DNA from 4 places in the Neobacillus sp. 19 genome. Region 2 is predicted to be linked to each of the others. Evidence: riboswitches for the same ligand, from Rfam matches in the RefSeq annotation. Region 2 holds a riboswitch; each other region holds the start of a gene.

Region 1 (7,756 bases), on a different contig from region 2:
AGCGCAATATCCGGAAACACGGATGATTATCTATAGCTTAGTATTAGTAATCGTTATGCTTTACCGTCCTCAAGGCTTGATGGGTACACGTGAAATCACTGATTTATTCAAGTGGAAACCTGCAAAAGGAGGCAATTAGAATGGCACTGCTAGAAGTAAACAATGCCGGAATTCAGTTTGGCGGATTAAAAGCTGTTTCCGGTTTTAATATGAAACTGCAGCAAGGCGAGCTTGTCGGTCTTATTGGGCCTAACGGCGCCGGGAAAACCACTAGCTTTAACTTGTTAACTGGCGTCTATGTTCCTACAGAAGGGGAGATTTTATTTAACGGAAAGCGGCTGAATGGACTGCCGCCCTACAAAGTAACTCAAAGCGGGATCAGCCGTACCTTCCAGAACATTCGACTGTTCAGCGAACTATCCGTGTTAGATAATGTAAAGGTTGCCTACCATTCATTAGCAAATAACTCTATTTTAAGCTCGATTTTCCGTCTCCCTTCCCATTTTTCTGAGGAAAAAAATATGGAGAAGAAATCACTCGAATTTTTGAAAATTTTTAACCTAGATAAGTATAAAGATGAAAAGGCAAAGAATTTACCCTATGGACAGCAACGGAGATTAGAAATTGCCCGTGCTTTAGCTGCCGGTCCGAAATTATTGCTGCTCGATGAACCGGCAGCAGGGATGAATCCGCAGGAAACCCACGAATTAATGGAACTGATCGCATTTATTCGTAAACAGTTTGATTTAACGATTTTGTTAATTGAACATGATATGCAGCTTGTCATGGGCATTTGTGAACGGCTTTATGTCCTCGACCATGGTCAGTTGATTGCGGAAGGTACACCAGAGGTAATCCGCAGCCATCCGAAGGTGATTGAGGCATATTTAGGAGAGGAGGTCCCGAGCGAACATGCTTAAAGTCAACGATATCAATGTATTTTATGGCAGCATTCAGGCACTCAAAGGGATTTCATTAGAAGTGAAAGAAGGCGAAATTGTTACCTTAATCGGCGCTAACGGTGCAGGAAAAAGCACGCTTCTTAAAACCTTATCCGGTCTGCTTAAACCCAAGTCAGGGACGATTGATTACTTAGGCGAACCAATTTCTGCAAAGGCACCGCAATCGATCGTGAAGGCCGGGATCTCACATGTCCCTGAAGGTCGCCGTGTTTTCTCCAATATGTCAGTAGAGGAAAATCTGGAACTGGGAGCCTATACAAGAAAAGATTCAAGTGGTATTCGCAAGGATATGGAAAAAGTCTATGAACTATTCCCACGACTTTTAGAACGCCGCAAGCAGTTATCCGGTACACTTTCCGGCGGTGAACAGCAAATGCTGGCCATGGGCCGAGCTATCATGGCCAAGCCAAAGCTGCTGCTGCTGGACGAGCCTTCCATGGGATTGGCACCGCTAATGGTTAAGCAAATCTTTAGCATTATCGAGCAGATCAACAAGGACGGAACGACTGTCCTGCTCGTCGAACAAAATGCCAACATGGCATTATCCATTGCCAATCGTGCCTATGTGATAGAAACCGGGCGCATTGAAATATCAGGTACGGCAGCCGAATTGCAGGCAAGTGAAGATATTAAAAAAGCCTATCTCGGGGGACTTTAGAGACGGGTATATTAGAGGAGGAATATTCATATGAATATTCCTCCTCTGCTCTTTTTATTATGTAGTCATTGGATGATATGGCATCAAGGTGGCGGGTCTACGAGGGCTTTGTTGATAAATAACCTTGGAATACCATACATAGAATGGGTCTATATCGGTGTTTATATTAATAAATTCTCGAAACCCCTGCGTAGACGGGGTCTACTTTGATGTTTCGACTAATAATCTATCGAAACGTCTAAGTAGACAGTCTCTACTTCGATGTTTTAACGAAAAATCTACCAAAACATCTAAGTAGACGGGTTCTACTTCGATATTCCGACTAGTAATCTATCGAAATGTCTAAGTAGACAGTCTCTACTTCGATGTTTTAACGAAAAATCTACCAAAACATCAAAGTAGACGGGTTCTACTTCGATATTCCGACTAAAGATCTACCAAAACGTATAAGTAGAAGTATCTACTCGATAATTCCCCTAAAATATTTTAGTAGAGATAGATTCCAATAGCCTTCATTGGAAACTCCCCCCCAAAATTTCTTAGTAGAATTGGTTCCAATCTACCTTGATTCATTCTCCCCATAATATTCGACTAACCAGACACACCCCAAATACCATGAATAAAAGACCTATTAAATAAATTAAATCTTTTACCCCCAGCTTCGTTGTTTGATAGTAAGTCCGATCCCTTGTGCCAGTAAAACCTCTTGCCTCCATGGCAATTGCAATTCTTTCAGATTTTCGTACTCCTTGAGTGAACAGTGGCAGGGAGTATCTCATAAAAGCTTTCCAGCTGCTTTTCTGCTTATAGCCGCGAATTTTATGGGCTGCCTTCATTTGATTGAGTTCTGATTGGAAAAGTGGGATAAAACGGAAACCTGCCAATAACCCATATGCCCATTTTGGCGAAAGTTTACATTGATGAATTAGACTCATAATGAACAAGGTTAAGTCAGTCGTTGAGGTGAATAATAACCCAAAGGTAACGAACCCCAACATTCGTAAAGAGATTGTCAGCCCATTGGTTAGACTCTCTTCCGTAACATGAAACCAAGCCCAATTCCAAATCGTTTCTTCTCCTTTTCCAAAAGCAGCCATCATCCAAAAAACTAAAATAAAAAAGCCTAAATAGGGTAAAAATCTTTTCAATAAATAAGACATTCTCCATCCGCCAAAAAAAATGCCTATGAATACAGCAATAAGCCATATACCCAACGTTTCTTTCGGATCTGTAATGGCCATCAAGATAAACATAGCTAAAAAGTGAGCAAGCAGCTTACAAGCAGGGTTTAAGGTCGAAAGCCATGATTGATTCCCCTTCATACGAGACATAGCCCCTCTCTAGCTTGAAATAATTGATAATGCAGAGGAGGCACCAACGAGCTCTCTTTCAAAAGATCTTGGTTCATAAATAATTGATATGGTGTCCCATAGAAAGCAACTTTTCCTTTTTTAAAAAGGATAACTTTATCCGAATAGCGATCAACTAAATCCATATCGTGGGTTACCATGATAATGGTTGTTCCCTGTTCCTGCCGCTCCTTCAGCCGTTTAATCAGCTCGTTAGCAGTTTTTTCATCCTGGCCAAATGTTGGTTCATCCAGTAATAATAACGCCTGGTCAAACAATAACATCGTGGCCACACTCAAACGGCGTTTTTGGCCAAGGCTCAATGTAAAAGGATGGGCGTCACGATAGGATTCCAGTCCAAATTCCCGCAATAACTGATTAGTTTTATGGCGGATCCGCTCTTCCGGCCAATTTCTTTGCCGGCCGCCAAAGGCGATTTCATCAAACACAGTATCTGTAATAAATTGCAGTTCTGGATTTTGAAAGACAAAGCCTGCTTTCTCATATAGTTCCTGATCTGGCCACTTTTTTAATTCACTTTCAAGAAAATAAACTTTTCCTTTTTTTAAGGATTCTAAGCGTGCCAAACTTTTCAGGAACGTACTTTTGCCGCTTCCATTTTTCCCGACAATCGAAATCCAGTCCCCTTTATGGATGGCCAGATTAATGTCGTTTACAATCGTTGTTTTCCCATAACCGATTTCTGCATTTTCTGTATGGATGATAGGATTATCTACCCCATCGTCTTTCAGTTGTTCCATTGACTTCGTTTCTATGATCCTTGAGAGTTCGATTGCTAATGGATGAGTATCATGGCGAACCACATCCTGCCACTTTATCGGAAATAACTTTGGACGCCAAATACCCGCCTCCCGTATCTCACTCTGGAAATTTTCCAAGATTTCTTCTGGTTTTCCATCACCAATCATCCGGCCATCTTTATTAAGAATAATCACCCGGTCCATCCATTCGATACATCCATCCAGTACATGTTCAACAAATACCATCGTTTGGTTGGTTTGTAGGGAAACATCCCTTAATAATTCAAAAATCTCGTTTCTGCCCTCAGGATCCAGTTGGGCTGTCGGTTCATCCAAAAACAAAACTTCAGGTTCCAGTGCTAATAAGCAGGCTAGTGCCAATCGCTGCTTCATTCCGCCGGAAAGCGAATCAATCGGAGTACGTTTATCTATCTTCAATCCCGCTTTATCCATTAGGTCCCCTATCATCTCATCCATTTGATCCCGTGGAATCATCCGGTTTTCAAGACTAAAAGCAATTTCTTCATCCACATGGAGCATGCAAAATTGAGAATCAGGATCTTGAAACATCACACCCGAACTATCTGGGCGCACGATCTCACCGGTCACTTCAGCATCTAGAAATTCAGGAATAATCCCGGCAAGTACAGAAATCAACGTAGATTTCCCGCACCCGCTAGGTCCTAAAATTAATAGTTTTTCGCCTTGCCGAATCGACAGATTGATATGATTTACTATTTTTTTATTATGTTGGTAAAAGCGGATCGATAAATTGTTACATCCCAGAAACATTTGCATCTGCATGTCCTTGTTTCCTTCTAACTTTCATTATTTCATATTGGTCCAAGACACCTGTTTTGGCGAGCGACTCCACGACAAATTTTGCCAAGCAGCCGCCTAGAACGATTCCGCTGATCACATGAATGGCTAATGTTGTGAGCAGTATTTCAGTTGTATAATAGCCAAAACCGTTAACCAATAGGTTATAAATCATGCCTCCTACAGCTGCGAGCGCACCTGACAGCATTAATGTAAACAGGTTATAGCGTTTGTACCCAAAAATAGCAAAGGCCACTTCTGATCCGATGCCTTGAAAAACACCTACTAATAGAGCAGACAAACCAAAGTGACTGCCAGTTAATAGTTCTACGGCTGCGGCAGCAACCTCTGCAATGAAGGCAGCACCCGGTTTCCGAATGATATACGCAACTATGGGACTAGCAATCACCCAAATACCAAACATAAACCCAGCCCCCACTGGACCAACGAGTGCCGAAATCGGGATCCATAATGTCGACCATCCTAAATAAATGACACCGCATGCCACCGCTAAAATGACAGTAAGAACAATCTCCTTCATTTTCCATTTCATCTTTTTATCAGCTCCAGTTGAACTGGCCATTCTTCTCTTTTGTAGGCCATGTCCCAAAACATATACTCAAGCTGACAGCTTAATAGAAAATGTTCCTTCATCTTTTCTTTTTCTTTCTCCGTTGCGTGAATGACCAATTCATCTAATCTTCGGCAAAATCTTGTAGTAGTTTCTGGACGATTTCCATAAAATTGAATCCACTCATAAAAGGGATGTGATTCATCTGGATTGACTTCTTTTATTAATTTTTCACCAATCTCCCAATACGTCCATGGACATGGCAGTAACACAGCCAAGATTTCTCCTAATGACCCTTCATGCGCAACCGTTAACATATGGCGGATATAATGATGGGCGGATGGAGATAAAGAGTACCCCTGCAATTCCTCGTAAGGAACACCCGCGACTTGGCAAAAGTTATGATGTGGATGGACTTCACTGTTTAAAATAAATGAAATTTGCCGATTGAGCATCTCCATATCCGGGCGGTTTTCACACTTTGAAACAGCAATTCCATAAATACGAATAAAGGAGTTTAAATACTCAAAGTCCTGTTTCACATAATGGATTAATTGTTCCTTTCCTAAATTCCCATTAGCAATTCCCTGCACAAAAGGATGTTCAAAAATCGCTTGAAAAATTGGCTCTGCTTCTTTCCTTAATTCTACTGAAAAACTCATCAATATATCCTCCTTGTGGTTTTGGCTAGAGGAAATAGGAGACGGCAATAATAATCGAAAAAGCCGCTCCAATATATGGAGCGGCGCAATTTACACATTCTAGCATCATTGAGCTCTGTCTCCACTTTCCTCCGCTAGTATGAACTAGATCAGGTTCAAAGGGTCCAAGATTCCAATCTTGTCTCAGCCATTACATGGCTCCCCTAGTGGTCAACCTATTCTTTTGCTATTACTATACATTACCAATTTTGATTAAGTCAATGAGACTTTTGACCCTCGTTTATTATTGCTGGGTTCTGTTCATCTCAAAAGGTTCTAATCCGATGAATTCGATGCAGAAACATAAGGTAAGTATTTTTTTGTTCATAGTCTGTTCATATTTTTCTTTTAAAATATATCTTTAAAAAGAAGCCGCAGGAATAATTTTGAACAGACAAAACTATTCTGAAAAACTCCTTTTAGGTGAATAGTAGAGAAAATAGAACCTTGCTAAAATGTTCAGCAAGGTTCTTAAATGTTTATTTGATTCATCAAAGAAATCAATTGCTTCAAGAAGGAGAAAATTAGGAGTGCTTCAACCGTCAATAAACGCTAATTTTGCCCTCTATTCCTTATTCATTAAACCTTCCCATTAAAATAGTGTTATAGTAATTCCCATCAGATAGGACCTTGTCCTTTTTTAAAATACCCTCCACTTCAAAACCATGTTTTTGATAAAGCTTTATTGCATTGTCATTGGTTTCGAGGACATTCAACGTTATCTTCTTAATATTATTTGTGTCTGCCCAGTGAATGGATTCTTTTAAAAGGTTTTGTCCAATGCCGTATCCCCAAAAATCTTTTAAAACACAGACGCCAAACTCTACCTTATGAGAAGTTCTTTTCAACTGGTTCCCTTCACATCTCGAAAAACCTACAATTCTTCCATTTACTTCAGCAACTAAAAAAAGATTTTTCTTACTTTCTGTATCATCTATTATGATTTGTTTAAAACCTGGCTCGTTTATGTACGCCTCGCCTTTTTCCCGATCTAAATTTTCTGTTTCACCATCTATCTGCACTCTAATTTCAGACAGGTTTTTCGCGTCTTCTTCTATTGCAGATCTAATTATATAAAATAAATTATTAATAATAAATTCCTTCGGGTTAACTCTCATGACGATTCCCTCCCCTCATTAATTGTACATCTTAAGAAATGGCCAGTCTAACCAAACAAAACAAAGCTTTTTGGAGCACCATTTTGACCAACGCGCGGGCCTTTTGGGAAAGAATCTCTGCTTCAGGCATGTTTTTTGGAAGGCTAGAATACAATCGAACAAAGACCACTTTTTGAAAAGGTGATAACTATGAACCAATTATCCTTTAAAGCTTTTGCTATCACAAATGAAATCGACTTGAACAAAATTGCCATTCAATGTGGGATTCCCAAAAAATTCACCTGGGAACAGCCGCTAATCCTGAAAGGGAAAATACTATCCTCTATTCTTGAGAAAAAAGTGGACGAGTCGCAAGCTGTACTGGTTTTTTCATTTGGCAGTATTGTTTTCATTAATTCCGGTAGTACGGATGAAGTGAATCGATTTTTTGCTTACATTCATTCGTTCGAGCCGGAAATCGAACTTGAATCTGCTGGCAGGTACACCGATGATTACAGCCTTCATATCAGAGTTGACGAAACAATCGAATTGACTGACGAATATGTGGTGGTCCCCGAATATGAAAGTTTCTATCCCGAACTAATTTCTACTGTACTCGCTAAATCGGTTGCACTTGAAAAAACGGAGGAGCAACTCGGCAAAATTCATGATACGCTCGAAACCATGATCTACCGGCTAGAAAAAGGAAAACTGAGAATCGGGAATAAGGAATTGGCACGAACCACCGCGAAGATTGTCCGCCATGAGTATAACACCTTGGCCTATATCATGATTCTCGATAAACCTGACATTACTTGGACGAGCAGTACCGCCGGGG
Region 2 (7,756 bases):
ACTAACGACGATTGGAAAAATAGCGATTAAAATGGTTACGGCGATTTTACTCCAAATCGAATAACCGAACCACATGATGAAAATCGGTGAAATCGCAATCAGCGGAATGGTCTGGGAAATGACGAGGAACGGATACAGCACTTTTTCTAATGCCCGCGAAAAGTGCATCCCGACGCCAAGCAGGAGGCCACCCGTTAATGAAATTCCAAATCCAATGACAACCTCTTTAAGAGTGGCCGGTAAATGCTCCTCCAATAAGAGCTGACGGTTTTCTACAAGAGCCGCCCCAATTGCCAGGGAGCAGGCAAGATAAAGGATGGAACCATACCTTTCCTTACCGCTAACTCCCAGGCGCTCAATATCAAGATGGATACAAGCAGAAATAGTCCATAATCCCCTACCCACTTTTTCCAATTACTTTTCATTTTGAATTAGCCGCTCCAGTTCTTTTCTCAATATGATCAACTCAGATTGATAAATTATTTCCGCATTTCTTGGCCGCGGCAGGCTAACTTTAAATTCATGTAACGTTTCTTGCCCCAGCAAATAAATACGGTCACTAAGCAGAATCGCCTCCTCTAGGTCATGGGTAATAAACAGTACCGTTTTTTGTAATTCCCCCCACAGTCCTAGCAGCCAGCTGTGCATCGTTCGTTTCGTCAACGAATCGAGTGCCCCGAACGGTTCATCTAACAATAAGAGATCTTTGCCTGTCATGAGGGTCCTCAAAAAGCAGCCCGCTGCCTCATCCCGCCGGAAAGCTCATCCGGATAGGCCTGCTCCACCGCCGCCAAGCCAAAGCGTTCCAGCCATTCGCGAATCTCAGGAATTCTTTGCTGCTTATTTTCCTTCGCTATTTCTAGCGGCAGGAAACAATTGTCTAACACCGATCTCCACGGTATAAGCAAATCCTTTTGCGGCATATATCCCACCTTGCCTAATCTGTTTCCGGGATTTTCACCATGAATCCTGATTTCCCCCGCACCAGGCTCTATCAATCCGGCAATTAATTTAAACAACGTGCTTTTTCCTGATCCACTTGCGCCTATAACCGAAACAAATTCGCCCGCTTTCACTTCCAATGATATTTTTTGAAAAATCGGCCTCGCGGTATCGAATGAATATGTAAGTTCGTCGATGGCTAACATAGTTGCGTCAGACAGGCCAATCCTCTCCTTCGTAAACCATATTCCAGAACATGTATTCAAAGCGGGAGGTCGTAAGGAAATGTTCTTCCAAGAGAACTAATTCGCGGGCTGACTTGCCTTCTGTCAACTGATCTAATAACTCTATCAGCCAGACGGCCAACGAACCAAATTCATCTGACGTATACATTTTTATCCAATCACCATACAAAGGATGCGCGCTAGCTTGGGGGTATTTATCTGCTAGCATTTTGCTAATCTCCCAATAGCTCCACATACACGGCAGAAGTGCTGAGATTAATTCCTCAAGCGATCCGTTCTGCGCGACATTTAGCATATACCGTGTATAGGCTAAGTTGGTGGGTGTTGGTTTTGTTTCTTCCAGCCCATTACGAGTAATTCCGAATCTTGCCGCATACCCACGGTGCAATTCCATTTCTCCATGCAGTGTTTCATGAAGCAGTTTTGCGAAAATAGCCATCGTGTCGAGGTCCCTCGCCTTGACTGCCCCTAAAGCAAAAAGCTTGGAATAATCGATTAAAAACACATAATCCTGTTTCATATAACGGATGAATGATTCCACAGGCAGGTCGCCAGTGCCGATTCCGTCCACAAAAGGATGGAGATGGGTCTGTTCCCATATTTCTTTTACGCTTTCATAAAGTTGCTGTGAAAATTTCATTTTAATCCCCCATTTCATGCTTTAGTTTTTAAAAGACTGTCCCGCTAAGGTCAAGACTTTCTTTCTTAAGAAAACAGTTAATATCACAAATCCGAGCAGTGCCCCGGCAAATGAGCTAAAAATAAATAATGGAATAAATCCAAATAAGGTTGCTTCTTTACCGAGCAACAGGGTTGCCAGTGGATAACAAAGAATCGCACCAATAATCCCCGTTCCAATTACTTCCCCAATAAAGGCTAAATAGATTTTTCTAGTTTTGTAAAATAACAGGGATGCGAGCAAAGCACCTGCCATACTCCCAGGAAAGGCAAAAACGGAACCCGTTCCCATGAGATTTCTTAACAAGGAGATACAAAAGGCCTGCGCTACGGCATAATAGGGGCCTAAAAGCACCGCTGATAAAACGTTCAAAAAATGCTGCATCGGAAAAACCTTGGTAAATCCAATCGGAATCGCTACTAGGTTACTAGATAGGGTGCCGATCGCAATCATCATCGCTGTCAGTGTCAATTTATACGTTTTGTTCATTTCTTTTTGCCTCCTCGATTGCTTTTTTTAATGCCTTAGCTGCCGTCCTAGGTGAATCTGCCTGACTGATGGCGGTAATTACCGAGACCCCATTAGCCCCTGCCTCAATAACAGGACTGGCATTTTCAGCGATGATGCCGCCGATTCCAACGATCGGTACGGTGATTCCATTTTTTCTCAGAGTTTCTATCAGGCTGGTTCCTTTCGATGGCTTTGCATCTTCCTTAGTTCTCGTTGGATAAATTGGTCCGATTCCAAAATAATCTGCCCCATCCCTAAGTGCCGTCATCGCTTCTTCTGTCGTATGGACGGATACCCCGAGGATTTTGCCGCCAATCTTTTCCCTCACTGCTTTCACCGGCTCATCCTCCTGCCCAATATGAACACCGTCTGCCCCAATCTCGAGTGCGAGCTCGATATCATCATTGACAATGAAGGGAATCTGGTTCTCCTGACAAATCGCTTGAAGTTCTTTTGCCAGGGTATATTTTGCGGAATCTGTTAAGGCTCCTTTTCCCTTTTCACGGAATTGAAATAGGGTGATCCCGCCTGCAATGGCTTCTTCTAAGACCTCCTTTGGGTCCTTCAAACAATTCGGACTGCCCATAATAAAATAAACGCTTAATTCGTCTTTTAAATGAATCATAGCCTAGCCATCTCCTTTCCCCTCTTTTGAAAGGCCCAGTGGTTCGTCGGACCATGACCGCGGCCGATGGCAAACCCGTCTTCAATCGCCGCTTGAATGAAATCCTTCCCCGTTGAAACAGCATCATAGATGGTAGAGCCCTTCGCTAATTCAGCCGTTATAACCGCCGAGAAGGTACATCCTGTTCCATGTGTATTTTTTGTCTGAATTCGCCGGCTGGTAAAGAAGTGGAATTCTTTCCCGTCAAATAATAAATCAGTAGATTCAGACAGATTTTCATCATGACCGCCTTTGATCACGACATTTTTAACCCCTAACGCGCAAAGTTTTACAGCAGCTTCCCGTTTATCCTCCACCGATCGAATGGTCATTCCTGTCAGGACCTCTGCTTCCGGAATATTTGGGGTAATGACTGTCGCAAGCGGCAACAAATGGGTTTTCAAAGCCGAAACCGCCTCTTGCTGCAGTAGAGAGGCCCCGCCTTTCGCAATCATCACGGGGTCGACCACCACGTTGTTCCAATGATAGTTTTTGAGTTTCATCGAAACGGCTTCAATGATTTCTGCACTAAAAAGCATGCCCGTTTTTACTGCATCCGTTCCGATATCGTCTCCAATTGCTTGAATTTGTTCGACAACTGCTTTTGCCGTCATCGGATAGACTGCGTGAACCCCTAATGTATTTTGCGCCGTAACAGCCGTTAATGCAGACATACCGAAAACCTCTAATTCCTGAAACGTTTTCAAATCAGCCTGAATTCCTGCACCGCCGCCACTATCTGAACCCGCAATGGTTAATGCCCTTTTCATCCTACAATCCTCCGTTCCATTTTTTAAAAGAAGCATGTACATCCAATTCCTCAGGGGAAACCAACGATAATTGATTTAAAAATTCTATTTGAAAGCTGCCCGGCCCGAGCTCGGCTGTTTGATTCGCAGCCTTTTCTGCTGCAACACCATAACAGGTTAATGCAGCGACCGAAGCTTGGATGAGATCCTTTTCCACTCCGGCAAATGCACCAATCACCGAAGTTAACAGGCAGCCTGTACCGGTTACTTTTGTCAAAATCGGATGTCCATTTGAGATGATATACGTTGTTGTTCCGTCAGTAACGACATCCTCCTTTCCAGTTATGACAACCACACACTGTAAAATTTCAGCAGCTTGGATGGCAAGCTCTGTAATATTCCCTTTAGCCATTCCTCCATCAACGCCCTTTATCTCCCACTTTTCACCTACGACATTGGCGATTTCGGCTGCATTTCCTCTAATTACGGCGACCTTGACTTCCTTCATCACACGGTGCGCCGTTTCCGTTCGGTACGGAGTTGCACCAGCTCCAACTGGGTCAAAAATTACTGGAACCCCATGCTCATTGGCTGCTTTACCGGCTGCGATCATCGCCTCGACCGTTTGCACGTTTAATGTGCCAATATTCAGAACTAGTGAACTCGCAATCTTCGCCATATCAGCTGCCTCTTCGATTGCATTCGCCATGACCGGTGAAGCGCCAAGGGCAAGCAATCCATTGGCTGTGAAATTCGTTACCACGACATTCGTGATATTATGGACAAGCGGGTTCACTTCTCTAACTTTTTCTAATATTTGACCAAGTCTGTTGTTCTCCAAATCCCATCGCCCCTATTCTTTTTAAACATAAAAAAACCAGATCCATAATAGGACCTGGTTAGTTAGAAAGAGATAAAATATAGATTTCACTCGACTACTTTCCTACGCTGGTATTACCCAGATCAGGTCCGAAGGGTTAAAAACGTTATCGTTTTCTCTCAGCCTGATTAACAGGGCACCCCTAGTAGATAAATCGTTATTAAATTATGTTCATAGTAACTCTAATTACCATCGAAGTAAAGAAAATTGTTCCAGTTCATTTAACTTTCTACTCTTTACCGCCTTTTGCCAATTCCATCAGTTCTTTAAGCTCATTGGTAAAACCCTTTACGGCCCGGTCGCCAAGGACCGTTACGGGAACTCCGAGGAAGCCGTATTTCTCTACTTCCTTTTGATAAGCTGGGCTGGCAGCAACATTCCTTACTTCAAAAGCAATTCCTTCGTTGGTAAGTACCTGTTTAACCATCATACATTCAATACAATCATTCGTGGTATAGACGATAATCTGCTCGTTCTTCATATGTAGTTCCTCCTTTGTTCTGTTTTTACAAAAACTCCGTTTATTCTTGATTTCCCGTCAAAAAACCTCGAGAAATGTCTGTTCATGCGCTTTCCCAAGGAATATTTCCTAACATTAAACACCAAATTCACTAATTGGTAAACCTCGATTATAAAATGGACAGCCCATTTCTACCATTATCGTTATATTCGTTTATGCTTGTCCATTATTTTAGCATAATATATTTCTTGTTATAAACCTAAGGAAAAAAATAACCAATTAAAATACATGACTCTTTTATAGAAAAGCCAAGGCTTCCAACAGCCTCGGCTTAAAGTTTTTGCTTATCAACTTAAAGTGCATCAATAGATTAGTTATGGTGCCTGACACCGTTTTACTATTTTTTCCATATAAGTCAGGATTTCTTTTTGGGTGTCGGGGCGGCTGATGGCGAGGTCGAGGGTTGCTTTGATGTAGCCGATTTTGTCTCCGATGTCGTAGCGGGTTCCGTTGAAGGTGCAGGCAAGGACGGCCTGTATTTTATTTAGCTCGTTTATGGCGTCAGTTAGTTGTAATTCGTTTCCTTGTCCAAATGGAAGCTGCTCCAAAATTGTAAAAATCTCCGGCTTTAAAATATAGCGTCCCATGACGGCTAATGTTGACGGGGCTTCTTCCGGCTTTGGTTTTTCTATTAATGATTCAATTGAATAGATATTCGGCTCCCTCATCGCACTCTTTGGCTTAATGATGCCATATTTATTCACATCCAATTTCGGAACGTTCTGAATGGCGACGATCGAATTATTATAATACTCAAATACATCCATCAGCTGCTTCAAGCATGGAACGTCCGATATCACCATATCATCGCCAAGCATAACCGCAAATGGTTCATTGCCAACAATATTTTTAGCACAAAGAATGGCATCGCCAAGTCCATTAGGCTCCTTTTGGCGGACATAATATATTTTCGCTAAACTGGATATCTGTTGAATTTTCTCTAAATCTACTAATTTATTTTTTCTATATAGAGTATCCTCGAGCTCATAGGATTTATCAAAGTGATCCTCGATTGACCGCTTTCCCCTGCCGGTTATGATAATGATTTCCTCAATCCCCGACGCTACAGCCTCTTCGACAATATATTGAATGGTTGGTTTATCAACAATTGGAATCATTTCCTTTGGCACTGCTTTCGTTGCAGGTAAAAAACGAGTCCCGAGGCCTGCAGCTGGAATAATAGCCTTTCGGATTTTCATAAAATACCTCCCTTCAAGTTAATTTTCATTAGCATGGAATGGCTGGTATACCTTTTTTAAAAATCTCTCCATCAATTTCGGCAGAATCGTTTTGCGTCTCGTTACCAACGTAGTAACAATTGCCTTTTTCTCCTCACGCGAAACCATCCAGTCATCAGGGATGAGCGAGACAATTTCCTCCATTAAAAGAATCGGCATCGTTTGAATCAACTCAAGGTGGTCAGTAAATCTTTGCTCATTATCAATAAACCCCGCCATTAATTGGTGTGTCGCGCTTTTCAACACTTCCACCGGCAAATTTTCTAAATCAGCATGCAGCCAATTATAGGTTCCGAAAATCTCGGCTTGATCAATCATCCATAACTGATACTCACCGCTCTCTCCTTCTCGCAACAGAATATTTTTGCGGGTACGGTCCCGATTACACAACCAATAATCCAACATAACGATTCCTGCTAGGGTTTGATGGTTAACAATATTGGATACTTCGGAAACTTGATGACCGTTAAGGCAATCAGGAATGTACAATGAGGCGAATTGATACCGGGTTAATTGTACATTGGCAAGCTCAGGAACTAGCGAAGTAAATTCCTCGGAGATATCCACTATCCTGGCAAATGGTACTGGCAGTCCCAAGTATCGTGCCAAGCAATAGCCCACCCATTCATTGGGCAATGTTTTTTCAAAGCCAGGCTGAAAAAATTTAACCACATAGTCCTTGCCATCATTAAAAGTGATTAAATGAGCATTAGATTTGCCTTCCAGCTTTTTTTGATAGGCAACGGGTGTCATCATGTTGCATCCACCTCGCCAGCCGCATCATTATACAGGTGGATGATATTTTTTAACAAATCAATATAATCATCCGCCACAGTTTGAATGGAAAAATATTGCTGCACACGGTCGATGGCTGCCTGTGACATTTGTTGATGTTTGACGGAATCATCGAGGATTTCATATAACTGCTTGACCGCATCTTCCACATTTTGTCCCCGGTAAAGCAGCCCCGTCTCACCCTCTTCAACCAATTCAGTTACTGGCATCATTCTAGAAGCCACAACGGGCACACCGCAGATCATCGATTCAATAAAGGTATTTCCAAATGATTCAGATTTGGTTGTCGCAAGTGTGCAGCCTCCGGATTGGCGGATTTTCGCATATACATGCGGCATTTGCTGGTAGGGGATAACCGGAAACCATTTGATGATGTCAGTGAGTCCTTCCTCTTGCCAGGCGGCTTTAAATTCTTCACGCTGGACACATTTTGGGCTCCCCCAATAATCCATATTTCAATATCGCTGCGTTCACTTTTCATCACTTTTGCCACTTCAAGCAGCATCGGCCAGTTTTTACGTTTGTCCAATCTAC
Region 3 (7,756 bases), on a different contig from region 2:
CTTCCTTCAATTCCGGACTTGCACTAGTGTAGAGTTCATGTTTCTTTTGTTCCAAATCTTTGTTGATTAATTGCATGGCAGTCACTGTATTGTTTTCGTGTTTGTCGTAGAAAATGGTAACATAGACTTCGTCTAGCAGATATACATCATAGTCCGCATTTTCTTGTATTTGCAAAATAGTCAGCCCCTTTTGAATCCCGGACAGTGGTTTTCCAAGCACAGCTCGAACGGTTTCTTTCGAACTACCTCCCTTAATCCCATTGCTAGAGGCAATTAAATCTTGATTTGTGTATAAACCAACTGCTTGATTTTTATCATCGAACATGACCATAAAAAAGCTTTGATAATTGTTGTGAAAAGCATACCACTTTTCCCCATATTCATTCAGCGATTCCCGGTTTGCCTGGCCAAGTTTGTTTTCAATATCTTTTTTGGTGGCGCCGAGCTCTATATTATGAATGGAAAAGACTTGATCAGCTGGGGTTTTTAACGTTACCTTTTCTCGATCAGCTGGCTCTTCCGTTAGCGGATTTTTATCTAAAAAAAGGCCAAGCTGCTCTACAAATTGTTTGACCTCTCCAGATAGAGATTCGATGGCTGCCTGAATTTCAGGATTTTTCTTGACATCATTTAATTTAGTTTCAATTTGTTTCATTGAAACTGCGTAATCGGAATTTGCAAATTTTTGTTTAATAAATGGTCCAGAAACATATAGTATAAATAGTATGACTAGAATTGAAAAAATTCGCCCCATCATCTCTCCTCCATTTCTATTAGAATTGTAACCAAACGAATTTAATTGTATAAGCAATATGCTTACGTTCAATACAAGCGTATTAGTTAAAATTCGTGAAAAAAACGGGTTTACTATATTATGATAGATGGATTTATGAAATCAAGTGGAAAAAAAATGAATCGATGTAGTGGAACGCACAAAAAATTTGAAAACAACAAAAGGAGATACGATGTTAGAAACTGGATGGAATTTTGAAAATAGTTATGCCCGTCTCCCAAATTCTTTTTTTACTTTACACAATCCAATACCCGTCGAGGAACCAGGGTTAGTTATTCTCAATGCGCCTTTGGCGGAATCACTTGGATTGAATATAGAGGCGCTGCAGAGTGAGGATGGTGTGGCGGTTCTTGCCGGCAACCGGGTACCCCAGGGAGCTGAGCCGCTTGCGCAGGCATATGCAGGTCATCAATTTGGGCATTTTACAAAGTTAGGGGATGGACGGGCTGTGCTGCTGGGAGAGCAGATGACGTCTAAAGGAGAACGAGTTGATATTCAGCTTAAAGGGCCAGGGAGAACACCATATTCCCGCGGCGGTGACGGACGTGCGGCACTCGGACCGATGCTGCGAGAATACATCATCAGTGAGGCCATGCATGCCTTGGGTATTCCTACCACCCGTAGTCTAGCTGTCGTCACAACCGGTGAAGCTGTCCAGCGTGAAACCGCTCTTCCTGGTGCCATCCTTACTCGTGTTGCTGCTAGTCATATTCGAGTAGGTACCTTCCAGTACGTGGCAAAATGGGGAACAATGGAGGAGCTTCGGACACTCGCAGACTATGCAATTAGCCGACATTATCCCGACATTGAAGCGGATGAAAATCGATATCTACGGTTTCTTGAAGAAGTAATCAAACGCCAGGCGGCACTTGTAGCCAAATGGCAATTGGTTGGCTTTATACATGGGGTGATGAACACTGATAATATGACAATTAGTGGAGAAACAATTGATTATGGTCCTTGTGCCTTTATGGATACATATGATCCCGCAACGGTTTTCAGTTCTATTGATACTCAAGGACGCTATGCCTATGGCAACCAGCCTTATATGGCGGGATGGAATCTCGCACGGTTCGCTGAAACTCTCTTACCGCTGCTAGATGAAAATCAAGAGAAGGCGGTTGAAAAGGCTCAAGATGCAATATCTCACTTTTCAAAAATATATGAAGCGAATTGGCTCGAGGGAATGCGAGCGAAACTTGGAATATTTAACGAAGAATCTGATGATGAAAAGCTAATAAATGACCTCCTTAGTTTGATGGAGAAGAATCATGCGGATTTTACCAATACATTCAGGGCGCTAACATTGGCTAATAATGAAGAAACTGGTTTGAATGGTGAGCCAGAATTTGCGGAGTGGTACGGTAAATGGAAAGCTAGATTAGACCGGCAGGAAGAATCGAAAACCTCTGTAGAACAATTAATGGGAAACAGTAATCCTGCGGTAATCCCACGAAATCATCGGGTAGAAGAAGCGCTGGAAGCGGCAGTGGAACAAGGTGATTTAATAGTGATGGACCGGCTGCTTAAAATTCTTTCTAATCCTTATGCCTATTCCCCTGAAAAGGCGGAATACTGCACACTTCCTGAGCCATCAACTGGTAGATACCGTACTTTCTGCGGAACCTGATATTAGTTTTAAAAAAACAGTCACACATTTAAGTATTTCATCATATAGTAACTTCTGTGTGAGAAATAATCAGGAAGGAAGTATGATGATGAATAACAACCAAATCATTACACCAACTAAAAATGATTTCAAGGATGGAGAAAATGGCTTCAAGATCGTTGAATTTAATGTCACTGATCCCACCGAAAGTTTATTTTCAGTAGTTACTCCTATTAAAAAGCAATAAGAGCGTTTTAAACTATCTTTTACATAGAAAGATGGTTTCGAATTTTTGGGCCCAAGTGCCAGGTATCTCATTTTTTCGAGGGTGATTGGCACTTTTGGTTCAGTTAACATGAGAGATTTTGCGACAAAAAAATAATTTGACATTTTCGCCTAACATGTTAACATTATCCATGTAAGGTAATCAATACAAATTAATAATTGAAGTTTATCCGCTAGAGGTGCCTTTTTAAAGGGCTGAGATTGAAGTGCTACTTCGGGACTCTATGAACCTGATCTGGATCATACCAGCGTAGGGAAGTGGAAACATGAATATTTGATGAACAAAAAATGTTCTTTTTTCAAATTTTCAACCACTTTCTTATCTAAAGGAAGTGGTTTTTTGTTTTTCACAGTATGCAATAAATGGCGGAATCTTCTGAAAGGGGTAACTTGTATTTTCGAAGATAAAGAATTTCATATCATATCCAATGGTAAGATGCCGATCGAGCAGTTTCAGGAAATTGTAAAGGATATCGAGCCCTATGTGACAGCAATACATTTACGGGAAAAACAAAAAACAGCCCGTGAACTATATGAAATGGTCCAACAATTAATTTCTGCAAACATCCCGCTAGCAAAGATTATTATTAATGACCGCCTGGATGTGGCCTTAACAGCAAAGGCCGGTGGGGTGCAATTAGCTTTTCACAGTTTAGAACCAGGTGTTGTGAAGGAAAATTTTCCTCAGATTCGGATAGGGAGTTCGATTCATTCTTATCAGGAAGGAGTGGCTGCAAAAGTAAATCGTGCAGATTATGTGATTTACGGTCATATTTTCCCTTCTCACTCAAAACCAGGAATGGCCCCGAAAGGCTTGGAGGAATTATCAAGGATAACACAACTTGACATCCCAGTTATTGCAATTGGAGGTATAACACAAGAAAATGCAGCGAGGGTAATACAGGCAGGAGCACAAGGAATAGCAGTTATGTCGGGTGTTTTAAATGCAGGCGATCCACTGGCAGCAGTTAAGTCATACATAAAAGTGTTGAAAAATGGAGGTGGAAAAAGTGGGGAATTCAGCTGATGTAATTATTATCGGTGGGGGAATCGTCGGAACTTCCATTGCCTATCAGCTATCAAAAATGGGAAGAAAAGTGATTATACTCGAAAAGGATCAACTAGCGTGCCAAGCAACTAGAGCTGCCGCAGGAATGCTGGCCTCACAAGCGGAAATCGAACAAGATGGTCCATTATTCCAAATGGGGTTAACAAGTCAATCTATGTTTTCAACTCTCGCAAATGAATTATTGGAATTTTCTGGAGTAGATATTGAGTTTGTCAATAAAGGATTGTTAAAAATTGCTGAAACCGAAGAAATAGCATCCGAAGTAAAAAAACAGGTTGATTTTCAAAGGGAGTGGGACCCTGCTATAACTTGGCTTGATAAAAAGGAATTATTAGAATTGGAACCATCCTTATCTCCAAGCATTTCAGGGGCAATGCTCATTCCTAACGATGGACATGTGCAGCCGGCAAAGTTAGCAAAAGCATTTACACAAGCAGCTGCCTATTTTGGGGCCGAGATTCGAGAACATACGGAAGTCGTTTCTTTAATATATGAAAATGGTCAAGTTAGAGGGGTTAACACGACCAATGGTGCTATCCGCAGTGAACAGGTTGTCGTTGCCGCCGGGGCATGGGCTTCGAAACTATTGTGTGAAGCAGGTCTGGAGATAAATGTTTATCCAGTAAAAGGAGAATGCTTTTCTGTCAGACCGGAAAAGCCGGTGATTAGCATGACCATTTTTTCCGACAAACGTTGTTATCTTGTACCAAAACGAAATGGGGAAATTTATATTGGTGCCACCATGATTGAACATACATTTGATCAAACAGTAACACCTAAAGGGATTGCTAGCTTAATTGAAAGAGCAACAAATCTGGTTCCACAGCTGAATGAAGCAGCATGGGAGCGCGTATGGTCCGGTATTCGGCCACAGACAGGAGATGGGTTGCCATACATTGGCGAACATCCCAGCCGGAAAGGGCTATACGTTGCAGCAGGGCATTTCCGAAACGGGATTCTATTAAGTCCCATAACAGGGAAACTGATGGCAAACCTTTTAACTGGGGGAATAACTGACCAAACGCTACTCTCAGCTTTTCATTTAGAAAGACATAAAAAAATAGTTGTATAGGAGGCACGGTATGAATGTTGTCTTAAATGGTGAGTTAATCCAACTCCCTGAACAAGTTGTTTGTATTGCAGATGTTCTAAATCATTTTGAAATTCAGGATAAAATCGTTGTCGTAGAAGTTAATGGTGAAGTCATAACGAAATTAGAACACCAGATTACCAGATTAGCAGATAAAGATCGAATTGAAATAGTCCATTTTGTAGGAGGCGGTTAATATGTTGAAAATTGGTCCTATATCCTTTCACTCTCGTTTATTATTAGGAACAGGAAAGTATCCAAGCTATGAAATTCAAAAGGAAGCAGTGGACGTATCTAATGCTGAAATCCTCACATTTGCTGTAAGACGTATGAATATTTTTGACCCAACCCAACCCAACTTTTTAGAACAGTTGGACACCACTAAATATACGCTTTTGCCAAATACTGCAGGGGCAAAGAACGCTTCAGAGGCTGTGCGCATTGCAAAATTAGCAAAAGCCTCGGGTCTTTGCGATATGATTAAAGTGGAAGTCATTGGCTGTGATCAAACCTTACTCCCGGACCCAGTTGAAACCCTAAAGGCAACAGAGGAATTAGTAAAGGAAGGATTTATTGTTCTCCCATATACCTCAGATGATGTGGTTTTAGCCAGGAAGCTTCAAGAAATTGGCTGCCATGCGGTCATGCCAGGGGCTTCGCCAATAGGTTCCGGTCAAGGGATTATCAATCCAGTAAACCTAAGTTTTATTATCGAACAGGCTGAAGTGCCTGTTATTGTGGATGCTGGAATTGGCTCACCAGCCGATGCTGCCTTTGCGATGGAATTAGGGGCCGATGGTGTGTTATTAAATACTGCAGTGTCAGCGGCAAAGAATCCGGTAAAAATGGCAAAAGCGATGAAGCTTGCGATTGAAGCTGGACGATTAGGATATGAAGCCGGTCGGATTGAGAAAAAGCGGTATGCAGCAGCAAGCAGTCCTAAGGAAGGAATGAGTATCGGGTGAATCCACGCTACTCAAGACAAGTATTATTTTCACCAATTGGAAAAGTCGGACAGCAGCTAATTTCCACTAAGCATGTACTTATCATAGGAGCAGGAGCACTTGGTACAGGCAGTGCCGAAGCATTGGTCCGCGCGGGAATTGGTAAGCTAACCATTGTTGACCGTGATTATGTGGAATGGAGTAATTTACAGCGGCAGCAGTTATATACAGAAGAAGATGCTAAAAAACGAACCCCTAAAGTCATTGCAGCCAAACGACGCCTATCGGAGGTTAACTCAACAGTGGAATTGGAGGCAATAATCGAAGACGCTTCAGCCTTTGAGCTTGAAGAATGGGCTAAAAATGTGGATCTAATCATCGATGCTACGGATAATTTCGAAACAAGAATGATGATAAACGATGTATCGCAAAAGGTTGTTGTTCCATGGATATACGGGGCTTGTGTCGGAAGCTACGGCATTTCCTACACATTTATTCCCGAGAAATCGCCTTGCCTTTCTTGTTTATTGGAATCAGTTCCTCTCGGAGGATTAACCTGTGATACCGCCGGAATTATAAGTCCAGCCGTTCAAATGGTTGTTGCTCAACAAATAAGTGAAGCAATGAAAATTTTGGTCGGTGATTTGGAAGCATTGCGAAACAAACTCGTTTCCTTTGATTTATGGAAAAATCAGTATAGTGCGATTAATGTTGATAAATTAAAAAGAGCGGATTGTCCTTCTTGCGGGGTAAACCGGTCCTACCCTAATTTATCTTTTGAAAACCAAACGAAAACAGCAGTACTTTGCGGAAGAGATTCTGTTCAAATCCGTCCACCCAGTCCAACCATCAGGGATTTGTCTGGGCTAGAAAAAACATTGGCAAAACAAGAAGGAACTGTGCAGTTGAATCCTTATCTCTTATCATTTACGGTGAATTCTCATCGATTGGTATTTTTTAAAGACGGAAGAGTCCTCATACACGGAACGAAGGATATTTCTGAAGCAAAGGCGCTATACCATCGATACCTAGGTTAAAACTGACATTGAAAAAGGTGTGTAAACTGACACACCTTTTTTTAGTATCCGCTATTTTTCAGCGACTTGGACGCCATGATTCCTTACATACAAATAATCCAAAGGCAATAAATTGTTTTTCTAAAACGCTTCAGAACTTGACCCCAGTAATGTAATTCGTTAAAGTGATGGGGCAGGAGGTAATAATAGTGGAAAGAAAACCAAAGGCAATTTTTTTAGATATGGATGGGACGATCTTAAACCATCAAAATAAGGTAAGTATACATACAAAAGAAATTATAGATGATTTACGAAAACAGGGTTTTTTTATTTTTATTGCTACAGGAAGAGCTTTTGGCGAAGTTGAAGGGTTAGTACCGCCGGGCTTTCAAGTGGATGGAATTGTTACATCTAATGGTATGGCAGGGTATGTTACGGATGAGGTTGTTTTTAAACATACACTTTCGCTTGAATTGGTGGAAATGGTTATTCAAAAAGCGAGAGAACATAAGGTGTACTATGAACTTTTTCCATACGGATCCGCCCGTATCACACTAAAACAGGATCAGGCGTATGTTGTAGCAGAAATAAGAGATCCTAAACCGGAAACTGTCGGAATGAATGAGTGGCTTTCCCGGAAACAAGCGATAAAAGAAGACATTGCTTGGAAGGATCATATAGAAGGCAACGAATTCTCCAAATTTTATTTTTTTGCCAGGACAAAAGAACATATCGAATGCTGGAAAAAAGAACTGGAGCAATTAAAGAAGGAAATTGATTTTACGATGTCAGTCTCTTCGGAGCACAATGCCGAGGTGATGGTGGCGAACGTCAATAAAGCAACCGGTGTTCAAGAAATGTTAAATCACTTTGGCTTGTCTTTGAAAGATACGTTGGCAATCGGCGACAGCGACAATGATTTGCCAATGCTAAGGCTCGTTAATTACGCT
Region 4 (7,756 bases), on a different contig from region 2:
AAAGGCGTAATTTAGAAAGGCTTGAACGGAACGAGTGATAACTCCATGACCTTCTGCATTTCTAGCAAGATAATAACCAATACTCGCCATACTGTTGTACCAATCAATTTGGTGCAATCCCAAAGAGCCGACAAGGTTACCATTATAAAGAATCCCAACGTTCATACCACTATTTTCAGCAAATTGTGTAAGCCACACCGGAATAATGGTCTCAAATTGATAGAGGGAGGTCATACTATCCACCCATGGCATCCATTCCCGCAAATGTTCTCGATTTTCCTCAACAAGCTGATACAACTTTAAGGCATGATGCCGTTGGAACAATTGAAGCTCAATTTCGTGATCAACTTTTAAAGTAAACATAGGCCCTAATCTCCCGGTAAATTTTTAGTACATCATATGCATCAGAGTGCATTGTCGGGAGATGAAACAAATAAAAAATCCCTGCTTCATAAAAAGTGGGATTTTGCGGTGACTAACTAGAATGTGTTTGGTTATGACCTGCAGGTGTAAAAACAGCAGGAAGATAAATGGAAAAAGTAGTGTTATCATCTGAAGAATCACAGGTTAAATTCCCTTTATGTTTTTCAATTATTTCTTTACAAACAAACAATCCTAGACCTGTCCCGAGTTTTTTAGTTGTAAAAAAGGGTTCAAAAATTGTTTTTTGTAATTCAGCGGGGATCACTGGGCCATTATTGGAAATACTAATTCTAATTTGCTGACTGTTTTCTAAACAGCTCCTAATCTCAATGGTTGGAGCAGAGATTCCATGATGATTCAGAACATCAATTGCATTAAAAATAATATTAATAAAAACCTGTCTGATTTCATCTGCATATCCATTCAATGTAACATCTTCACTTATCTCCTTTATGATTTTTACTTTTCCATCCAAAATACTTGGATAAAGGAAGTTCAGTACTTCATCAATCAGTTTATTTAATCCAAATTGAACTTTTTCCTTCCCAATCAGTTCCTTTTTGGATAACAGTAAGAATTGTGAGATTCGAAAATTAAGCTGATCTAATTCACTTGAAATGATATCCAAATATCTCATGTTTGGAAAATCACCCTTAAGCAATTGAATAAATCCTTGAACAGAAGTCAGTGGATTTCTGAATTCATGAATAAAGCTTGAAGTCATCTGTCCGAGAAGTGTCAAACGATCCTGATGTGTGGAGTCAATAACCATTGTCTTTTCTTCAATAATTTTATTTTTTGCTTCCGAAAAATGGGATACGGCATAGTAAAGAAATTTATCAAAGCAAAAATTGATCATATTGATCGACTCCTGCATTTCGGACCATGATATTCCTGTTTTACTTAAATAGCTGTAAAGAATCGTTCTGCCCAAATTAACATTATAGACGAAGTCCCCAATGTTAATATCGGCCAAAACCCTTTCTACAGATATTTCTATCGCAATTTTTTCAATTACAGCTAACAGTTCTTGTTTAGATTTTACATGCATGGTAAGGAGCACATCCAATAGTGCTTCCCCGTTTTCGCGTATTTTCATCTGGAAAGGATCTTCCTGGTTGACAACAATAGCTTTCTCCCATTCTTTTACTAACTCTTCTTTATTTTGATTAAAAAAAGCAAGTAAATCCGATTGTTCTCCCGTAAACATGTTGTTTCCCCCTATGGTATTCACAATACTGTTACCATGTAAATTCGCTGATGAAGGCAAAAATCCTTTTTTTAATAAAATAATAATAATTTTCCCAATATGATATTTGGCGAAAAAAATAATACCCTTGTAATTACCTTGAAATAGTAGTATATTCTATAGGAAATCAATAGAATACTTCCACAGGGGGAGCTGCTAAAAGGCGGCTGAGAGTGAACGTTAGAGTTCTGACCCTATGAACCTGTTAGTTAACGCTAGCGTAGGGATGTGGTTTGCCGATAATAAAGCAATGCAGACAATCCTTTTCGTCTTGCATTGCTTTTTTGCGTTTCTCTTGTGGAATAGGGGGAAAGAGAAATGAACAAAAAGAGGAGTAACACGCTATTTATAACAGAAATCGCTGTTTTTACAGCACTTGCTTATTTACTTGATTTATTATCAGGATTCCTTATGGCAAGATTTTGGCCGCAGGGTGGGTCTATTTCGATTGCAATGGTTCCGATTTTCCTTATGGCCTATCGCTGGGGAATAAAGGGCGGTTTGTTGACAGGTTTTTTACTGGGATTATTACAGTTTATACTTGGTTTTGCCCAAATTTATACCATTGTTCAAGGGATCATTGATTATTTTGTTGCTTTTACAGTAGTTGGTTTTGCAGGTGTTTTTGCAGGATATATTCAAAAATCTCTTACTGATGGTAAGAAAGGTAAGTGGATGGTATATTCTGTTATTGGAGCTTTATTGGGAAGCTTTCTCCGCTATTTATGTCATGTTGTTTCCGGAATTGTTTTCTTCGGTGAATATGCACCTAAAGGCCAGCCCGTTACAACTTATTCGCTCATATATAATGGGACATATATGCTTCCAAGCTTCATCATAAGTGCGATTATCATCATCCTAGTCATCGGTGCCATGCCAAAGAAAAGTTTCATACAGGGAAAATAAGATGGATGGAAAAAGAAAAGCGGACTGCTTTTCTTTTTTTTTCGAACTTTTGTCACAAAATTTCTATGCTATTATCGTAAAAAAAGTGTTAAAATGACAATATAGAAAGATAATCATTCTCAATTAACATAGATAGGGTGAGATACATGTTCGGTTCTTTAAAAACGGGAGATAAGGGGAAAATTATTGACATTTCTCATGTTGGCCTTCTCGTACAAAGGCGCTTGCTCGACTTAGGGATTACCGAAGGGTCAGAAGTATGCGTGAAATGCGTCATGCCGTTTGGCGGCCCAATTATGATTGAATCTTGCGGGCAATGTGTTGGCATCCGCCGTAAAGAAGCAGTTCAGATTGAAGTGGAGAGAATATAATGGAAATCGCTCTTATTGGAAACCCGAATACAGGAAAAACTTCATTGTTTAATAATCTAACAGGTTCCTATGAGTATGTGGGGAACTGGAGCGGTGTTACAGTTGAAAAGAAGGTTGGCGTATTCAAAAATAATATTGGCCAATTAATTGATTTGCCAGGAGTCTATACACTTAATCCCTTATCAAAGGATGAAGGCGTTGTTACCTCATACTTTTTAAATGAATCCGTTGATCGCTTACTCAATATTTTAGATGCTTCCCAATTAGAACGGAATTTACATTTGACACTGCAGTTGTTAGAGTTTGAGAAACCGGCCCTAATTGGTCTTAATATGATTGATGTCGCAAATAAGCGCGGAATTCAAATCGACGCATCGAAGCTTTCAAGTGTTCTCGGTGTTCCTGTTGTTCCTGTCGTAGCTAGGAGCGGAAAAGGCTGTGATAAGCTTGTTGATGTTATTTCCACCAAGTCCATCCAACCGGCTAAAAAGAACCTCGTTTACTATGGAAAAGAAGTCGAAGAGGCGATAACAGCATTGGCGGGAGAAATGACTAATAAAACCAGTCACTCTCTACGCTTTCTAGCGATTCAATACATTGAAGGAAATGAATTTGTTAAAGATTATGTAAATAGGATTACAGATCAGCAAAGAATCAAGACAATTATTGCCAACTTAGAATCCAAATTACAGAAACTACATGATACAAAATCATTAGCTAATTTTATTTATGGAAAAAGAAAAGAAGTCATTGCTAAAATCGTGGCAGATGTAGCAAGAAAAAGTGATTCGTCCATCCCGTTATCTGAAAAGGTAGATAAAATTGTCACAAATCGCTACCTGGGGATGCCGATTTTTTTGGTGCTTATGTATCTGATGTTTATGCTGACATTTGATTGGCTCGGCACCCCGCTATCTGATGCGTTAGATGGCTTATTAACAGGACCTGTAACAGCTGGATTTGAAAGTGTATTAACAGCCATCAATGCCTCAGCCTTTATCCATGCTTTAATTATTGAAGGATTGGTCGCAGGGGTTGGCGGTGTTCTAGTGTTTGTCCCGCAAATCTTTATTCTGTTCTTCTTTATTTCATTATTAGAGGACTCCGGGTACATGGCTCGCGTAGCGCTGGTTATGGACCGAATTATGGAATCAGTTGGCTTAAATGGCAAAGCGTTTATTCCCATGATGATTGGTTTTGGCTGCAACGTGCCTGGGATCATGGCGGCAAGAACGATTGAAACGCCAAGAGAGCGTTTGTTGACCATTTTGCTAACGCCATTAATGTCATGCTCGGCACGACTGCCGGTTTACGCTTTATTTGTCGGAGCTTTTTTTGCTGGCCATAAAGCATTTATCGTTCTTAGCCTTTATGTTCTGGGAATTGTCGTAGCTTTAATTCTGGCAAAAATCTTTTCTTCTACATTATTAAAATCAGAAGCATCCTTATTTGTAATCGAGCTGCCTCCTTACAGGCTTCCACAGTTTCAATCATTATGGCGAAGCACTTGGGACAAAGGGAAGGGTTTCATAAGAAAAGCGGGAACATTTATCTTTGCCGGATCCGTTTTTATCTGGCTTTTATCTTATGCGGGACCTGATGGGTTAAAAGTAGATATGGATCATAGTTATTTAGCTGCGATTGGAAATGTGATTGCGCCAATCTTTGATCCGATTGGTTTCGGCACTTGGCAGGCTTCCGCCTCATTAATTACCGGATTTCTTGCTAAAGAAGCGATTATCTCAACGATGAATATTATTTATTTCGTTCCGAATGATGCCAGCCTGCAAGGATTATTGGCCGATTATTATACGCCGCTCGCTGCCTACAGCTTTATGGTGTTTATCTTGTTATATATTCCATGCCTGGCAACGGTTGCAACGATCTATAAGGAAACAAGCTCAAAAAAGTGGACAGCTTTTTCAATGGGATATGCTTTCGTGATCGCCTATGTATTGGCTCTGATTATATATCAAGGCGGCAAATTGTTTGGATTGGTTTAAAATAAAAAAGAGGTGGAGCAAATGATTGCCAGTATCATTATCGGTGTTGCAATTTTTGGATACGCCAGCTATGCATTAGTGAAGTTTATTAATAAATCCAAAAAGGGGAAATGCGCAGCCTGCGATTTAAAAAGTTCATGTTCCAGCCAGTGCGGTATTCCCCCACAAGTGAAATAATGGTTTGTAAAAGCTGCTGCCCGGAATCGGATAGCAGCTTTTTTATAACGCATAATTGCGATTACCCCTACGTCTTTGCGATTCGGCTTGTTTTCTTTATTAATAAGATTTGTATGATAAAGAAAAATTGTGTAAAATTACACTAGATGTAATTGAAGGAAGGGCTTATTATGACGAGAGATGAAATTATAATGCAGGTTTCTGAAAAGCTTCGTCTCATCCGGACGGAAGCTGGATATACACAAGATAAAATGGCGGATATTATTGGTGTATCAAAGAAAACGCTCGTACAAATTGAAAAAGGAAGAGTTCAAGCAAATTGGTCGACAGTCGTTTCCATATGTGCCCTTTTTCGTGAAACGGAAACGGTCCAATATTTATTTGGCAGCGAGCCCCTTGAGGTGTTAGAAACGGTTGCCCTAAATGGCATCGACCTGCGTAAAACGAAAACGTTGGGCGGACGGGTTTGGTGGAGAATTGTATCACAGAAAAATGGATTTATCCTTCAACAAAATATTCTCAGCAAACATTTTCGCATCCTAGATGAAAGAAACTATCGAATCTTTAGCAGCTTCGATGAAAAACTATCCAAACAGCGCTTTAAAGAATTGACGAAAAGTGAATAAAACAAAAAATTTAAAAGATGAGGTTCTAGCCGCATCTTTTTTATGAATATATTTCCAAACCGTCATAAAACCTCGACCAAAATCGAAAAATATACCTGTTGCTAGAGATTACAGATAAAGGACGTCATCAAATTGGTATTTAAAGAAAAAATAGTTGGCATTTTTAAGAACTTGAAAAAGTGGCATTTGCTCCAAAGTATCGTGTTATTTATGTTGATTATGATTCTAAGCTTTTTTGGACTTTTATATTATTTTTCAAAAGATGCTGACATATCAGGACTAAAAAATGAGCTTCCCCAGCCCACCGTCTTTTATGATGTTAGCGGGAATGTGGCAAGTAAGGTATCAGCCAATAAAAATGAAGGGGTGCCGATTGGCGATGTTCCTGATTCAATGAAGAATGCGATTATCGCCATCGAGGATCATCGGTTCTACAGCCATAATGGTGTGGATTTAATTGGTACCGCTAGAGCATTGTTCCGCGACCTGAAAGCAGGTGGAATGGTTGAAGGCGGCAGTACCATTACACAGCAATTAACGAAAAATACAATTCTTACTTCAGAAAAGACATTGAAGCGAAAAATGCAGGAAGTCTTTTTGGCGATTGCGGTGGAACGGGAATATACGAAACAGGAAATCTTACAAATGTATTTGAATCAAATTTACTTTGGTAATGGTGCGTATGGAATTAAACAAGCAGCCAGCAAATATTTTGCAAAAGAAGTCAAGGATTTGACTTTAAGCGAATCAGCCTTACTGGCAGGACTGATCAAGGCGCCGTCTGCCCTTAACCCATACGAACATATGGAAGCGGCAACGGAACGGCGAAATCTGGTATTAGCCCAAATGGAGAAGCAAGGAGTTATTTCCAGCGAGCAATTTGAAAAAGCAAAACTGGAAAAAGTAGCCTTAAATGATAAAGGCGGCGATCCCTTTAGGGGGAAATTCCCATACTATGTCGATCAAGTTCTGGATGAGGCAATCCGGGAGTACGGGTTTACTCAGGATGAACTACTAACAGGCGGCTATCAAATTTTTACCGAGCTCGATCCGGCGATGCAAACGGCGATGGAGAGTACGTATACGAATGATACCTTATTTCCAAATGGAGGGGACCCTCTCATACAAAGCGGAGGAGTTTTAATAGATCCGAAATCAGGAGGGATTAGGGCTCTTGTCGGCGGAAGAGGTGAGCATACCTTTAGGGGCTACAATCGCGCCTCTCAATTAAAAGCCCAGCCGGGTTCATCCTTTAAGCCTTTAGCTGTGTACACTCCTGCACTTGAAGAAGGCTGGAAACTAACAGATATGTTGAAGGACGAACAAATGAAGTTCGGGAATTATCAACCTAGCAACTACGACCATCAATACGCTGGTGAAGTACCGATGTATGAAGCAGTAAAGGAATCAAAAAACGTATCTGCTGTGTGGCTCCTTAATGAATTAGGAATTGAAAAAGGAGTCGATGCAGTTAAGCGGTTTGGGATTTCCTTGGAAAAAGAAGATCGTTCTTTATCAATGGCTCTCGGGGGCTTGCATAAAGGTGTGTCCCCATTAGATATGGCTGAGGCTTTCTCGGTATTTCCAAATAATGGTGTACGAGTAGGGGCCCATGTCATTCAAAAAATTGTCGATTCTAATGGCAGAGTTGTTGCAGAATGGAAGGCACAAAAAGAGCGGGTGACCACTAAGGCGGTCACTGATAATATGACAACTATGCTCCTTGGTGTTGTAGAACTGGGTACCGGGAAACCGGCACAAATACCCGGCAGGGAAACAGCGGGGAAAACAGGCTCTACGCAGGTTCCAATTAAGGGCATCAACGGTTTAAAGGATCAATGGTTTGTCGGCTACACACCGCAGTTAGTGGGCGCGTTTTGGGTTGGCTATGATCAGACGGATGCTGAACATTATATAACGCCGGTTAGCGGAACTGGTTCTTCGGTTATTTTCCGCGAAGTCATGAAGGAAGCATTAAAAAGCTCACCAAATCAAAGCTTT

What was found. Region 2 has a riboswitch for thiamine pyrophosphate ahead of thiM (hydroxyethylthiazole kinase). Riboswitches for the same ligand answer to the same signal wherever they lie in the genome.
Region 1: another riboswitch for thiamine pyrophosphate. It lies ahead of tenA (thiaminase II); the one in region 2 lies ahead of thiM (hydroxyethylthiazole kinase).
Region 3: another riboswitch for thiamine pyrophosphate. It lies ahead of ACO1D1_RS24835 (thiamine phosphate synthase); the one in region 2 lies ahead of thiM (hydroxyethylthiazole kinase).
Region 4: another riboswitch for thiamine pyrophosphate. It lies ahead of thiT (energy-coupled thiamine transporter ThiT); the one in region 2 lies ahead of thiM (hydroxyethylthiazole kinase).

What each region holds. Positions count from the first base shown of each region.
Region 1 is NZ_JBMPZU010000019.1:92,608-100,363, reverse strand. It holds gene ACO1D1_RS04320 (branched-chain amino acid ABC transporter permease) at 1-139, shown strand, start outside; gene ACO1D1_RS04315 (ABC transporter ATP-binding protein) at 141-920, shown strand; gene ACO1D1_RS04310 (ABC transporter ATP-binding protein) at 913-1,620, shown strand; gene ACO1D1_RS04305 (energy-coupling factor transporter transmembrane component T family protein) at 2,190-2,942, opposite strand; gene ACO1D1_RS04300 (ABC transporter ATP-binding protein) at 2,939-4,528, opposite strand; gene ACO1D1_RS04295 (ECF transporter S component) at 4,506-5,102, opposite strand; gene tenA (thiaminase II) at 5,099-5,782, opposite strand; TPP riboswitch at 5,892-5,997, opposite strand; gene ACO1D1_RS04285 (GNAT family N-acetyltransferase) at 6,394-6,939, opposite strand; gene ACO1D1_RS04280 (RMD1 family protein) at 7,129-7,756, shown strand, end outside.
Region 2 is NZ_JBMPZU010000036.1:32,243-39,998, forward strand. It holds partial or broken gene ACO1D1_RS12755 (ABC transporter permease) at 1-425, opposite strand, end outside; gene ACO1D1_RS12760 (hypothetical protein) at 415-717, opposite strand; gene ACO1D1_RS12765 (ATP-binding cassette domain-containing protein) at 726-1,148, opposite strand; gene tenA (thiaminase II) at 1,156-1,827, opposite strand; gene thiW (energy coupling factor transporter S component ThiW) at 1,849-2,355, opposite strand; gene thiE (thiamine phosphate synthase) at 2,339-3,001, opposite strand; gene thiD (bifunctional hydroxymethylpyrimidine kinase/phosphomethylpyrimidine kinase) at 2,998-3,810, opposite strand; gene thiM (hydroxyethylthiazole kinase) at 3,812-4,630, opposite strand; TPP riboswitch at 4,713-4,823, opposite strand; gene ACO1D1_RS12795 (glutaredoxin family protein) at 4,899-5,150, opposite strand; gene galU (UTP--glucose-1-phosphate uridylyltransferase GalU) at 5,504-6,388, opposite strand; gene ACO1D1_RS12805 (HipA family kinase) at 6,407-7,183, opposite strand; gene ACO1D1_RS12810 (glycosyltransferase) at 7,180-7,674, opposite strand.
Region 3 is NZ_JBMPZU010000085.1:20,318-28,073, reverse strand. It holds gene ACO1D1_RS24850 (CAP domain-containing protein) at 1-655, opposite strand, end outside; gene ACO1D1_RS24845 (protein adenylyltransferase SelO) at 966-2,423, shown strand; gene ACO1D1_RS24840 (hypothetical protein) at 2,493-2,759, opposite strand; TPP riboswitch at 2,853-2,961, shown strand; gene ACO1D1_RS24835 (thiamine phosphate synthase) at 3,028-3,714, shown strand; gene thiO (glycine oxidase ThiO) at 3,698-4,828, shown strand; gene thiS (sulfur carrier protein ThiS) at 4,839-5,042, shown strand; gene ACO1D1_RS24820 (thiazole synthase) at 5,044-5,811, shown strand; gene ACO1D1_RS24815 (thiazole biosynthesis adenylyltransferase ThiF) at 5,808-6,827, shown strand; gene ACO1D1_RS24810 (HAD family hydrolase) at 7,016-7,756, shown strand, end outside.
Region 4 is NZ_JBMPZU010000056.1:91,930-99,685, reverse strand. It holds gene ACO1D1_RS17520 (GNAT family N-acetyltransferase) at 1-363, opposite strand, end outside; gene ACO1D1_RS17515 (histidine kinase N-terminal domain-containing protein) at 476-1,633, opposite strand; TPP riboswitch at 1,809-1,916, shown strand; gene thiT (energy-coupled thiamine transporter ThiT) at 1,991-2,578, shown strand; gene ACO1D1_RS17505 (FeoA family protein) at 2,725-2,949, shown strand; gene feoB (ferrous iron transport protein B) at 2,949-4,952, shown strand; gene ACO1D1_RS17495 (FeoB-associated Cys-rich membrane protein) at 4,974-5,129, shown strand; gene ACO1D1_RS17490 (helix-turn-helix transcriptional regulator) at 5,300-5,755, shown strand; gene ACO1D1_RS17485 (transglycosylase domain-containing protein) at 5,888-7,756, shown strand, end outside.